DNA from 3 places in the Streptomyces sp. CA-210063 genome. Region 2 is predicted to be linked to each of the others. Evidence: riboswitches for the same ligand, from Rfam matches in the RefSeq annotation. Region 2 holds a riboswitch; each other region holds the start of a gene.
The links. Region 2 has a riboswitch for cyclic di-AMP ahead of JIX56_RS11105 (M23 family metallopeptidase). Riboswitches for the same ligand answer to the same signal wherever they lie in the genome.
Positions count from the first base shown of each region.

Region 1: linked by a shared signal. The riboswitch ahead of JIX56_RS27935 (LysM peptidoglycan-binding domain-containing protein) and the one ahead of JIX56_RS11105 (M23 family metallopeptidase) in region 2 are both predicted to bind cyclic di-AMP.
Region 3: linked by a shared signal. The riboswitch ahead of JIX56_RS16730 (C40 family peptidase) and the one ahead of JIX56_RS11105 (M23 family metallopeptidase) in region 2 are both predicted to bind cyclic di-AMP.

Region 1 is NZ_CP102512.1:6,368,769-6,373,037, forward strand. It holds gene JIX56_RS27925 (cytochrome P450 family protein) at 1-252, shown strand, start outside; gene JIX56_RS27930 (LysM peptidoglycan-binding domain-containing protein) at 436-1,446, shown strand; cyclic di-AMP (ydaO/yuaA leader) riboswitch at 1,629-1,794, shown strand; gene JIX56_RS27935 (LysM peptidoglycan-binding domain-containing protein) at 1,799-2,479, shown strand; gene eno (phosphopyruvate hydratase) at 2,886-4,172, shown strand.
Region 2 is NZ_CP102512.1:2,564,197-2,568,465, forward strand. It holds gene JIX56_RS11095 (HPr family phosphocarrier protein) at 79-360, shown strand; gene JIX56_RS11100 (GntR family transcriptional regulator) at 531-1,235, opposite strand; gene JIX56_RS11105 (M23 family metallopeptidase) at 1,422-2,210, opposite strand; cyclic di-AMP (ydaO/yuaA leader) riboswitch at 2,223-2,396, opposite strand; gene JIX56_RS11110 (M16 family metallopeptidase) at 2,612-4,000, opposite strand; gene JIX56_RS11115 (M16 family metallopeptidase) at 3,997-4,269, opposite strand, start outside.
Region 3 is NZ_CP102512.1:3,911,305-3,915,573, reverse strand. It holds gene JIX56_RS16740 (C40 family peptidase) at 1-226, opposite strand, end outside; gene JIX56_RS16735 (hypothetical protein) at 726-1,079, shown strand; gene JIX56_RS16730 (C40 family peptidase) at 1,118-2,293, opposite strand; cyclic di-AMP (ydaO/yuaA leader) riboswitch at 2,303-2,475, opposite strand; gene pcrA (DNA helicase PcrA) at 2,715-4,269, shown strand, end outside.

The DNA.
Region 1 (4,269 bases), 3.8 Mb from region 2:
GACACCCTCGACCTCTCCCGCCGCGACAACCAGCACCTCGGTTACGGCCACGGCATCCACTACTGTCTCGGCGCCCCCCTCGCCCGCCTCGAAGGCCAGACCGCGCTGGCGACGCTCCTCACCCGCCTCCCCGATCTACGACTCGCCGTGGATTCGGCCGATTTGAGGTGGCGCGGAGGGCTCATCATGCGGGGATTGCGCACGCTTCCGGTGGAATTCGTCGCGCGGAAGCAGCCCGTGAGTGGTCTGTGAGCGGCCCGTAGCAGTACCCCATTCCGCGCCAGGAGATGACACTCTCTCAGCTCTGTGATCTTCACGTGATCTGCGCTGCATTAACTTGTGACAACTGATCGACTGCCGATACGTTCACACGTCAGTGCGAAGGGCCACCACACCCGTCGCACAGGCCCCTGCTGTCGCGTGAAAGGCAACCGCATGCTCTCCGGGAACGGTCGTCACCGTCGCCCCCGTCAGGCTCCGGCCCTCCTCGTCGCGGCCGGAGTGACCGGCTCGGCCATCGCCATCCCACTCCTCGGCGCCACCGGCGCGAGCGCGGCCAGCGGAACCACCTGGGACCAGGTGGCGGAGTGCGAGAGCGGCGGCTCGTGGAGCGCGGACACCGGCAACGGGCGTTATGGCGGCCTCCAGCTGACCCAGGCGAACTGGGAGAAGTACGGCGGCCTCGACTATGCGACGAGCGCCGACCAGGCCAGCCGTTCGCAGCAGATAGCGATCGCCGAGAAGGTGCTCGCCGACCAGGGCGTCGGTGTCTGGTCCGTCTGCGGAGTGCTCCACAACCTCGCCGGTGACTCCGGTTCCGCCGACGTGGACACCGGCGCCGCGGACGGTTCGTCGAACTCGGACAGTTCATCCGGATCATCCGATACATCCGGTACGTCTGATTCATCCCGTTCGACTGACTCATCTGAATCATCGGACTCGTCCGCGAATGTCATCGAAGGCTCCACCAAGGCCGACATCGACTCGGATGACTCCACCGGTTCCGGCAGCGACACCTCGAAGGGGTCCGACAGCTCCTCCACTGACGACTCCGAGAACGACAACTCGGACAACTCGGGGCAGAGTGATGACTCTTCCGCCGCCGAGGACACCGAGAACGGCACCGGCCGCCACCGCGGCACCAGCGCCGACGAAAGCACCGATGCCGACGCGGACGCGGCCGGCGACTCCCGTACCGGCTCCCGTGCCGACTCCTCGTCCTCCGGCCGTCACGCATCCCGCGGTGGCGACGCGGCGCGCGAGGCCGTGGACGGCTCGTACACCGTCCGGGCGGGCGACAGCCTGACGGGCATCGCGAACTCGCTCGGGCTGGACGGCGGGTGGCGGGAGCTCTACGCCGAGAACGAGGGCACGGTCGGAACTGACCCGGACCTCATCCTTCCCGGTCAGACCCTTGAAGTCGGCGTCGAAACGGGCGAAAAGTAGCGGGAGTTCGGGTCGGGGTTCGCCCCTGAATGTCGGATTTGATCTCGGTGGGAGATGAATCACAGACCCCCTGATCGTCTTTGATATTCGGCGAATCACGTGTTTACGGTCGTGACCGCTCGCCACAGCGGGCCCCTGCGGTCGGTACGCCGAATCCTGCCAACGGCCGCATGGAACAGTCGTCGCGTCAAGCGCCGTAGGCAGGAGCGGGGGACCCAAGGTAAGTGCCGCACCGGGCAGTTGACGGAGCGGCTTGGGGTGAAGCCACGCCTCCCACGGAGGAGTGGCCGGGCAACTCAACCGGCCCGAACCCGACAGCTCACCTCGCAGGCGTCGGTGAGGGGATCTCTCCATGCTGTTTTCCAGCAAGGGCAAGCACCGCCGCCCGTCCAAGGCTGCTCGCGCCATCGCCGTCGCCGGTGTCACCGGTGCCGCCGCGATCGCCGCCCCGCTGATGGTCGCCGGCAGCGCCTCCGCCGCCACCGCTTCCGAGTGGGACGCCGTCGCCCAGTGCGAGTCCGGTGGTAACTGGTCCATCAACACCGGCAACGGCTACTACGGCGGCCTGCAGTTCTCGGCCTCCACCTGGGCCGCCTACGGCGGTACGCAGTACGCCTCCACCGCCGACCAGGCGAGCAAGGCCCAGCAGATCGCGACAGCCGAGAAGGTCCTCGCGGGCCAGGGCAAGGGTGCCTGGCCGGTCTGCGGCACCGGCCTGTCCAGCGCCTCGTACGACGGCGCCGCCGCCTCCAGCGGCAACTCGAACTCCGGCTCCTCGCAGGAGAGCACCCAGGAGAGCACCCAGGAGACCCGCGCCTCCCGCTCCTCCGAGCGCGCCACCGTCGAGACCCCGACCGGCAAGAAGGTCAAGAAGGGCGACGGCGAGTACAAGGTCGTCAGCGGCGACACCCTCAGCGCCATCGCCGAGAAGGAGAACGTCGAGGGTGGCTGGGAGAAGCTCTTCGAGCTGAACAAGGACATCATCGACGACGCCGACTTCATCTTCCCGGGCCAGCAGCTCCACCTGAGCTGACCCGGCATGGCCGGACCGGGTGTGGCCGGGCTGAGCTGGGCCGAAAAATGGCCGCTCCCCAGCTGAACCACAGCCCGCTCACATCCGTGTCCTCCATAGTGAAGGCCTCGTGAGGGCCGTCCCCCCGTCCCCACGAGCTCCCCGCCCCGGTGCGCATTCCCCCGTACGCACCGGGGCGGGGTTTTGTCTTTCCCGCGGGGCCCCCTTTCCTGCTCACTCCTCCTGTTCACCCCTCCTGTTCACCCCTCCTGTTCACCCCTCCTGTTCACTTCTCGTGTTCACCCCCGCTTTGTTCCGGATGGGAACAATGGATACCGTCTGTCTGCCCATGGGGCGGTCGGTCGGGTGTCGACGGCTCCGGGGCGGTTAGGCTCTAGTCGCCATCGCGTCACATCCCAAGAAGGAGATGCTCGTGCCGTCCATCGACGTCGTCGTAGCCCGGGAAATCCTGGACTCCCGAGGCAATCCCACGGTCGAGGTCGAGGTCGGCCTCGACGACGGCAGCACGGGTCGTGCCGCCGTTCCGTCCGGCGCCTCCACGGGTGCCTTCGAAGCCATCGAGCTCCGTGACGGCGACCCCAACCGCTACCTCGGCAAGGGTGTCGAGAAGGCCGTCCTCGCCGTGATCGAGCAGATCGGCCCGGAGCTCGTCGGCTACGACGCCACCGAGCAGCGTCTGATCGACCAGGCGATGTTCGACCTGGACGCCACCGACAACAAGGGCTCCCTCGGCGCCAACGCCATCCTCGGCGTCTCCCTCGCCGTCGCCCACGCCGCCTCCGAGGCCAGCGACCTGCCGCTCTTCCGCTACCTGGGCGGCCCGAACGCGCACCTGCTGCCCGTTCCGATGATGAACATCCTGAACGGCGGCTCGCACGCCGACTCCAACGTGGACATCCAGGAGTTCATGATCGCCCCGATCGGCGCGGAGTCCTTCTCCGAGGCCCTGCGCTGGGGCGCCGAGGTCTACCACACCCTCAAGAAGGTGCTGAAGACCAAGGGCCTGTCCACCGGCCTCGGCGACGAGGGCGGCTTCGCCCCGAACCTGGAGTCCAACCGCGCCGCCCTCGACCTCATCGTCGAGGCCATCAAGCAGGCCGGTTACGTCCCCGGTGAGCAGATCGCGCTCGCGCTCGACGTCGCCGCGTCCGAGTTCTACAAGGACGGCAGTTACGAGTTCGAGGGCAAGTCCCGCTCGGCCGCCGAGATGACCGAGTACTACGAGGAGCTCGTCTCCGCGTACCCGCTGGTCTCCATCGAGGACCCGCTGTACGAGGACGACTGGGACGGCTGGAAGATCATCACCGACAAGCTGGGCGACAAGGTCCAGATCGTCGGCGACGACCTCTTCGTCACCAACCCCGAGCGCCTGGCCCGCGGTATCGAGGAGGGTGCCGCCAACGCCCTGCTCGTCAAGGTCAACCAGATCGGCTCGCTGACCGAGACCCTGGACGCCGTCGAGATGGCCCAGCGCAACGGCTTCAAGTGCATGATGTCCCACCGCTCCGGCGAGACCGAGGACGTCACCATCGCGGACCTCGCCGTCGCCGTGAACTGCGGTCAGATCAAGACCGGCGCCCCGGCCCGCTCGGACCGCGTCGCCAAGTACAACCAGTTGCTGCGCATCGAGGAGATCCTCGACGACGCCGCGGTGTACGCCGGCCGCAGCGCCTTCCCGCGCTTCAAGGGCTGACACCGCCGCCGCACCAGCAGGACGGCAAGTAGGAAGCGTCGTACGTACGTCCCCGTACTCGGTCCCGTACCGTGTGCGGGGACGTACGCACGTGCAC
Region 2 (4,269 bases):
GCACGATATGGGAAACTGGTCTAGACAACCGGTCTAGACCTCTCTGAAGTACCCGAGACACCTGAAGGGCAGCATCACATGGCTGAGCGCCGCGTCAACGTCGGCTGGGCCGAGGGCCTCCACGCCCGCCCCGCATCCATCTTCGTCCGGGCCACCACGGCCTCCGGTATCCCCGTGACGATCGCCAAGGCCGACGGGAACCCCGTCAACGCGGCCTCCATGCTGGCGGTCCTGGGCCTGGGCGCCCAGGGCGGCGAGGAGATCGTGCTCGCCTCCGAGGCCGAGGGCGCGGACATCGCGCTCGACCGCCTGGCGAAGCTCGTGGCCGAGGGGCTCGAGGAGCTCCCCGAGACGGTCTGAGTAACGCGATAAAGGCCTGAAAAGGCACCCGCAGGCACCATCGAAGGGCTCGTCCGATTTATCGGGCGAGCCCTTCGCATTTCCCTGTCACACGTGGGGAGAAAATCTCTCTGCGGGCAGCAGAAATAATGCCCTTCGAATTTCTTCCCTCTTTGTATACGGCTCCCGTGTTAATGCCGGAGGCTCGGCATGTTTACGGGGTGTTGCGAAGTCCTCACACGCTCCGGGCGCTCCGCCCCGCCGGGCCCGGCGGGAAATCGGAGCCGGTGTGCGGCGGTGGCGCGCTCGGTGTGCAGGGACGTGATGGTCCGGGCCCGCTCGCCGTCGCCGCGCGCGACGGCGTCCACGATGCCGCCGTGCTCCGCCCAGGACTCCACGGGGTTGGCCGGCGCCTCGACCGCGTACATCCAGGCGATCTTGTGCCGCAGTTGGGCGAGTGTCGAGGTCAGCGCGGGACTGCCGGACGCCTGTGCGAGCGTCTCGTGGAACCAGCCGCCCAGGGAGCGCAGATCCTCGCTGTTGCCCCGCCTGGCGCGCTCCTGGCCCAGTCTGACCAGGCCGCGCAGCACCTTGAGGTGCGCCTCCGTGCGGCGCTGCGCGGCGCGGGCGGCGCCCAGCGGCTCCAGCAGCATGCGCATCTCCAGCAGGTCGGCGGCCTCCTGCTCGGTCGGCTCGGCGACACACGCGCCCGCGTGCCGACGGGTCACGACGAAGCCCTCGGCCTCCAGCGTGCGCAGCGCCTCGCGCACGGGGACGCGGCTGACGCCGTACCGGCGGGCGAGCAGTTCCTCGGTGAGGCGGCTGCCGCGCTCGTAGACACCCGCGACGATGTCATCACGGATCGCCGTGCATACCGAGTGCGCCGGAATACGCATGACCGACCTCCGCCTTAATCCCCGTGAAACGTCGATGATTGACGTGTGTTCCAGCGACTCTATTGCAGTGAGCCGGAATTTCCGATGCCGGACCGGAATCCAGGGATATTTTTTGGACAGGAGGTACGTCACAACGCGGAAAGCCCCGGCTCGGTGAGCCGGGGCCTCGGGGTGAGCGCCGGAGCGTCAGACGTTCACGCCGTGCGAGCGCAGATACGCGACGGGGTCGATGTCCGAGCCGTACTCGGCCGTCGTGCGTGCCTCGAAGTGCAGGTGCGCGCCGGTGACGTTGCCGGTCGCCCCGGAGAGGCCTATCTGCTGGCCGGGGGTGACCGTCTGGCCGACGGAGACGCCGATGGACGACAGGTGGCCGTACTGGGTGTACGTGCCGTCGTTCATCTTGATCACGATGTTGTTGCCGTACGCGCCGCCCCAGCCCGCCTCGAGGACGATGCCGGAGCCGACCGCGTGGACGGCGGTACCGGACGCGGCGTGGAAGTCGACGCCGGTGTGGCTGCCGGAGGACCAGACGGCGCCGCCGGCCTTGTAGCCGGTGGAGATGTACGAGCCGCTGATCGGGGAGACATAGGCGTTGAGGCGCTCACGCTCAGCGGCGCGGGCGGCACGCGCCTCGACCTCCTCGCGCTCCTCGGCGGCGGCCCGTTCCTGCTCGGCCTTCTCGGCGGCGGCCTTCCTGGCCTCCTCCTGCGCCTTCTTCTTGACGGCAGCCACCTCGGCGGCCTGCTGCTGCGCGGCGGCCTGGGCGTCCACCTGGTCGGCGACCGTGTCGCCGAGGACGATGATCTGGTTCAGGCCGGTCTGCTCGACGGCGGGCTCCTCCGCGGCGAGCGCGGGAGCGGCCAGGGTGCCGATGACACCGGTGGTGGTGAGTGCGGCGACGCCCACGTTCCTCGTGGTCGTGCGCTTCACACGGCCGGGGCGGCGGTGCTTCCCGGGGGCGCGGGTGAACGCCATGAAGTGGCTGGTCCTTTCCTTCCCTCTCGCCTACCGGGTTAGCTGACGGGTTCGGAGCAGGAAGGTCTCCTACGGCTGCCCCTCGTTTCGCGTCGCTCGCGAAGGGCACCCGATTCACCCCAGGGACTGCGATGGGTCCCCGGCTCCCCTGGCTCGCGCCGTACGGGGACTCGGCGATGACTGTCCGGTGCCGCGGCTGCGGCGCACTGCTGACGAACAGCCGGACCGACGCTAAGTGGGCCGCCTTCGAAATAACAAACGGATCACGGGATTTGTTGCCTACGCCACAGGTCAGACACGCAACCTCCGCCATCAATACGGACAAACGAGGGCCCTGGTGACTCTTCCGTCACCAGGGCCCCTGAGGCACGCGTCCCTTTGTCCGGGTTCTCCTCGGACTTCTACTCGGCCGGTACGACGGTGACTTCGCCGATGCCGAGGGCCCTGACCGGCTCCTCGATCTGCTCGGCGTCGCCGACGAGGACGGTCACCAGTCGGTCCACCGGGAAGGCGCTCACGGCGGCCGCGGTGGCCTCCACCGTGCCGGTGGCGGCGAGTTGGCGGTACAGCGTCGACTGGTAGTCGTCCGGCAGGTACTGCTCGACCTGGTCGGCCAGCGTGCTCGCCACGGCCGCGGCCGTCTCGAACTTGAGGGGGGCGACCCCGACGAGGTTCTGCACGGCGACGTCCCGCTCGGCGTCGGTCAGGCCCTCGGCGGCGAGGGTGCGCAGCACCGTCCACAGGTCCTCGAGCGCCGGGCCGGTGTTCGGGGTGTCGACGGAGCCGCTGATGGCCAGCATCGCGGCGCCCGAGCCGTCGGGCGCGGAGCGCAGCACCTGGCCGAACGCGCGCACGCCGTAGGTGTAGCCCTTCTCCTCGCGCAGGACACGGTCCAGGCGGGAGGTGAGGGTGCCGCCGAGGCAGTAGGTGCCGAGCACCTGGGCCGGCCACACGCGGTCGTGCCGGTCGGCGCCCACCCGGCCGATGAGCAGCTGGGTCTGGACGGAGCCGGGGCGGTCCACGATGATCACCCGTCCGGTGTCGTCGGCGGTGACCGACGGCACGGGGCGCGGCTTGGCCGGGGAGCCTGTCCAGGCGCCCAGGGTGTCGCCCAGCACCGCGTCGAGGTCGACGCCGGTGAGGTCGCCGACGACCACGGCGGTGGCCGTGGAGGGGCGTACGTGCCTCTCGTAGAAGGCGCGTACGGCCGCGGAGTCGATGCCCTCGACGGTCTCCTCGGTGCCCTGGCGGGGGCGGGACATCCGCGAGTCGGCCGGGAACAACTGCCTGGAGAGCTCCTTCGCGGCCCGGCGGCCCGGGTTGGCGGTCTCATGCGGGATCTCGTCGAGCCGGTTGGCCACCAGCCGCTCGATCTCGCTGTCCTCGAACGCGGGTGCCCGCAGCGCGTCGGCGAGCAGACCGAGCGCCTTCGCCAGCCGTGACACGGGCACCTCGAGGGACAGCCGTACGCCGGGGTGGTCGGCGTGCGAGTCGAGGGTGGCGCCGCAGCGCTCCAGCTCGGCGGCGAACTCCTCGGCGGTGTGCTTGTCGGTGCCCTCGGAGAAGGCCCTGGTCATGATGGTGGCGACGCCGTCCAGGCCGACGGGCTCGGCCTCCAGGGGCGCGTCGAGGAGGACTTCGACGGCGACGACCTGCTGGCCGGGGCGGTGGCAGCGCAGCACGGTCAGGCCGTTGTCCAGGGTGCCGCGCTCGGGCGCGGGGAACGCCCAGGGCCTGGCCTCGCCGGCCTGGGGCTGCGGGTGGAAGTCCATGGTCGCGAGCTCGGTCACTTCGCCGACTCCTCGTTCTCGTCGGTGGTGGCGGTGGCCTCCGCCACGGCGGCTTCCTCTTCGTCGCCCTCTTCGCCGTCGACGGGCTCGTAGACGAGTACCGCGCGGTTGTCGGGCCGCAGGCGGGCCTTGGCGATCTCCTGGACCTCGTCGGCCGTCACTTCGAGGACGCGGTCGACGGCGGTGAGGGCGAGCTTCGGGTCGCCGAACAGGACCGCGAACCGGCACAGTTCGTCGGCGCGGCCCGCGACCGTGCCGAGCCGGTCCAG
Region 3 (4,269 bases), 1.3 Mb from region 2:
GGTCGGCCTTCTCCTTCGCGCCGTTGTACTTCTCGGTGGCGACCTCGGCCTCTTGGTACAGCTTGTCCACCTTCGCCTTGACCTGTTCAGGCGTGAGCTGTGGATCGGCGTGCCCGGTGCCGTCGAAACCGGTCGCGGTCGCCGCGCCCGCGAGGGCGAACGTCGCGGCGGTGCGGACCGTATGGCCGCCGAGTGAGCGCTGTCTGGGCTTGCGGTGCGCTGCCACGTGGACTCCACGTCCTCTCCGTACGACCGCCGTCCGCAGTACGAACATCGTCTGTCCGTACAGGACCGCCTGGGGGAGCGGTTACGCGTCCGGCGGCGGCCCGCACAGGGGGAGCGGGACGCCGCCGGACCTTTCTCGGCGGTGGTGTCCGACTGCCGCCCCTGGCCCGGGCGGCGGTGGGGAGCCGGTCACCTGCTGGAGGACGGTAAACCTGGCCGTGTCGGCCCCGTACCGGGTTGTGCGGAAGTGGCGTGCACCGACCGCGAGGTGACCGTATGTGACCGTGATCCCGTCCTGGCGCCGCCGACTTCACGCTGTGCGATGACCGATGCGGCGATTTCGGACCGGGTGGAGGTGTGGCGGTGCTATGGAGCGCATATATGCAAGATCGTTAAGGCGTCGCCGGACGCCCCGAAGGCCACTTTCAGCGCCCCCGGTGGCCGCCCCGGTGCCCGCCCCGGTGCCCGACGGAAAACGGTCCTCTCATTAGGCTCCGCGCATGGACGTACTCATCCACCTCTTCGTCGCCCTCCACATCATCGGCATCGCCTCCCTCCTCGGCGGCTTCCTCACCCAGCTGAAGGCCATGGGCCAGGGCGCGGCCCGCTTCGTCCCGGCCATGCTCCACGGCGCCCTCACCATGCTCATCACCGGCGTGATCCTCGTCGGCCTCAACCAGGCCGACGACCAGCCCGTCAACAACATCAAGATCGGCATCAAGCTGGCGCTGCTGATCGTGATCCTGGGGCTGGTGTATGTGAAGCGGGACGAGGAGACGGTGGAGAAGCCGCTGTTCGGGCTGGTGGGCGCACTGACCACCGCGAACGTCTTCATCGCGGTGCTCTGGACCTGAGTTCTCCGCGCTCTGGCAGGACCCGGGCGACCCGTCGCCTACGCCGGTCGCACCACGCTGTGGATCGACGACTCGCCGTCGTAGAACACCGACTCCTCGCGGACGTACGCCCCCGGCTTCGGGGCGTGGATCATCATGCCGTTGCCGATGTAGAGGCCGACGTGGCCGATGTTGTCGTAGAAGAAGATCAGGTCGCCGGGCCTGGCGTTGGTGAGGGGGACGGTGGTGCCGGCGTTGACCTGGTCGTAGGTGGTGCGGGGGAGGTCGACGCCGGCGGCCTTCCAGGCGGCCTGGGTGAGGCCGGAGCAGTCGTAGGAGCCGGGGCCGGTGGCGCCCCAGACGTACGGCTTGCCGATCTGCGCGCGGGCGAAGGTGAGGGCCTTGGCGGCCTTCGAGGCGTAGGTGGAGTCCTCGGCCGGGGCGGACGTCTCGGTGGTACCGGTGGACGTCTCCGTTCCGGTGGAGGCCTCCTCCTGGGTGCTCTGGGCCCCCTGGGTCTCCTGCGCCGCGGCCTGCCGACGCGCCAGCTCCTCCGCCTTGCGCTCGGCCTCCTCCTGCTCGCGCTGTTCGATCGCGGCGAGCCGGACCCGCTCCTCGGCGGTGAGGGTGGAGAGCAGTTCGCGGGCCTCGGCCAGCTTCGCCTGGACCTTGGCCTTGCTGGTCTTGAGGGCGTTCTGCGACTCGGTGAGCTGTTCGAGGCTGTCGCTCGCCGCCCGGCGCTGCTCCGTCGCCTCGGCCTGCTGGGTGATGTACCCGTCGACGGCTTCCTTCTGACGGCCCGTCAACCGGTCCATCAGCTGGTTCTGGTCGAAGTAGTCCTGCGGGCTGTCCGCCAGGAGCAGTGACGCTCCGTCGGGGGCCGCCGCGCCCGTGCGGTACTGGGCGGCCGCGAACGAACCCAGTTGCTCCCGCGCCTCGTTGAGTTTGTCCGTGCGCTGGGCGACGTCGTCGAGAAGGGTGTCGACCCTCTTCTTCTGCTTGGTCGCCTTCTCCTTGGCCGAGTTGTAGTTCTCGGTCGCCGTCCCGGCCTGACGGTAGAGGTCGTCGACCTTCTTCTCGACTTCCTCCAGGCTCGGCTTGTCGTCGGTCGACGGGGCGGCGTTGGCCGTCTGGGAGAGCAGGGCCACGGAGGTGAGGGCGGCCGTGGCGAGTGCGGGGGTGCGTATGCCCGCGCGCGTTCGGACGGCCGGACGCGGCTTGCGGTGCGGCGCCATGGTTCGGCGTCTCCTTCCGTTGTCCGCCTACCGAGTTAGCTGTCGGGTTCGGGCGCAAGCTTCGGAAGGTTTGCCCTACGACCCTCGCCGCGTACGGCGGCCGGATCGATTCACCCCAGAGGTCGGTGGGTCCCCGGCTCCGGCTGCCTCGGGAGGCGTACCGGACTCGGCGGAGGCCGTGCGGCCCGGCGACGTTCGCCGGTTGGGTCGTACGGCCTGAGAAAACGCTAGCCAACTCGTGTGGCCCCTGTGAAGGTTGATGTTCGATATGCCCGATACGTTTTCGTGACCTTAGCCTCTCGGACGCGATAGGTGGTACGTTCGATCGCTCACCGTCGTGAGGTGGGTACGGCGAGTGGCGGATGTGGACTTTCCGGGGTGGCCCACCGCTGTCAGTGGGGGCGCCTAGACTCGGAGAGCGATGAGCAGCCTCTTTGACGACAGCTTCCTGGCGGACCTCCAGGCCCCCCGCGGCCATGCGGAGGAACCCCCGCCGCCGCCCGAGGACGATCACGTACCGGAGCCGCTTCCGGACGATCTGTTCGGCGGGAAGTTCGACGCGCCCCCGGACCGGGACGAGTACTACCGCGGCGGCGCCCCCCGCCCCGCCCTCGACGCGGCGGCGCTCCTGGACGGGCTGAACGAGAACCAGCGCGCGGCCGTGGTGCACGCCGGCTCGCCCCTGCTCATCGTGGCCGGTGCCGGCTCCGGCAAGACCCGTGTGCTCACCCACCGCATCGCCTATCTGCTGGGCGAGCGGCATGTCCATCCGGGCCAGATCCTCGCGATCACCTTCACCAACAAGGCCGCAGGCGAGATGAAGGAGCGCGTCGAGCAGCTCGTCGGCCCGCGCGCGAACGCGATGTGGGTGATGACCTTCCACAGCGCCTGCGTACGGATCCTGCGCCGGGAGTCCAAGAAGCTCGGCTTCACGTCGAGTTTTTCCATCTACGACGCCGCCGACAGCAAGCGGCTGATGGCGCTTGTCTGCCGGGATCTGGACCTCGACCCCAAGCGCTTCCCGCCCAAGTCCTTCAGCGCCAAGATCTCGAACCTGAAGAACGAGCTGATCGACGAGGAGGACTTCGCCGCCCAGGCCACCGACGGCTTCGAGAAGACCCTCGCCCAGGCCTACGCGCTCTACCAGTCCCGCCTCCGCGAGGCGAACGCGCTCGACTTCGACGACCTGATCATGACGACGGTCAATCTGCTGCGCGCCTTCCCGGATGTCGCCGAGCACTACCGCCGCCGCTTCCGCCATGTCCTCGTCGACGAGTACCAGGACACCAACCACGCGCAGTATTCCCTGGTCAGAGAGCTGGTCGGCAGCTCCGAGCACCCCGTGGACGTACCGCCCAGCGAGTACGACCTACCACCCGCCGAGCTGTGCGTCGTGGGTGACGCCGACCAGTCGATCTACGCCTTCCGCGGCGCGACCATCCGCAACATCCTCCAGTTCGAGGAGGACTACGCGGACGCGACGACGATCCTGCTGGAGCAGAACTACCGCTCCACCCAGACCATCCTGAGCGCCGCCAACGCCGTCATCGAGCGCAACGAGTCCCGCCGCCCCAAGAACCTGTGGACCAACGCGGGCGCGGGCGCGCAGATCACCGGGTATGTCGCCGACACCGAGCACGACGAGGCCCAGTTCGTCGCCGACGAGATAGACCGACTGACGGACGCGGGCGAGGCGAAGGCCGGAGACGTCGCCGTCTTCTACCGTACGAACGCCCAGTCCCGTGTCTTCGAGGAGATCTTCATCCGCGTCGGCCTGCCCTACAAGGTCGTCGGCGGCGTCCGCTTCTACGAGCGCAAGGAGGTCCGGGACGTCCTCGCGTATCTGCGCGTCCTGGCCAACCCGGAGGACTCCGTCCCGCTGCGCCGCATCCTCAACGTGCCGAAGCGCGGCATCGGCGACCGCGCCGAAGCGATGATCGACGCCCTTTCGCAGCGCGAGAAGATCAGCTTCCCAC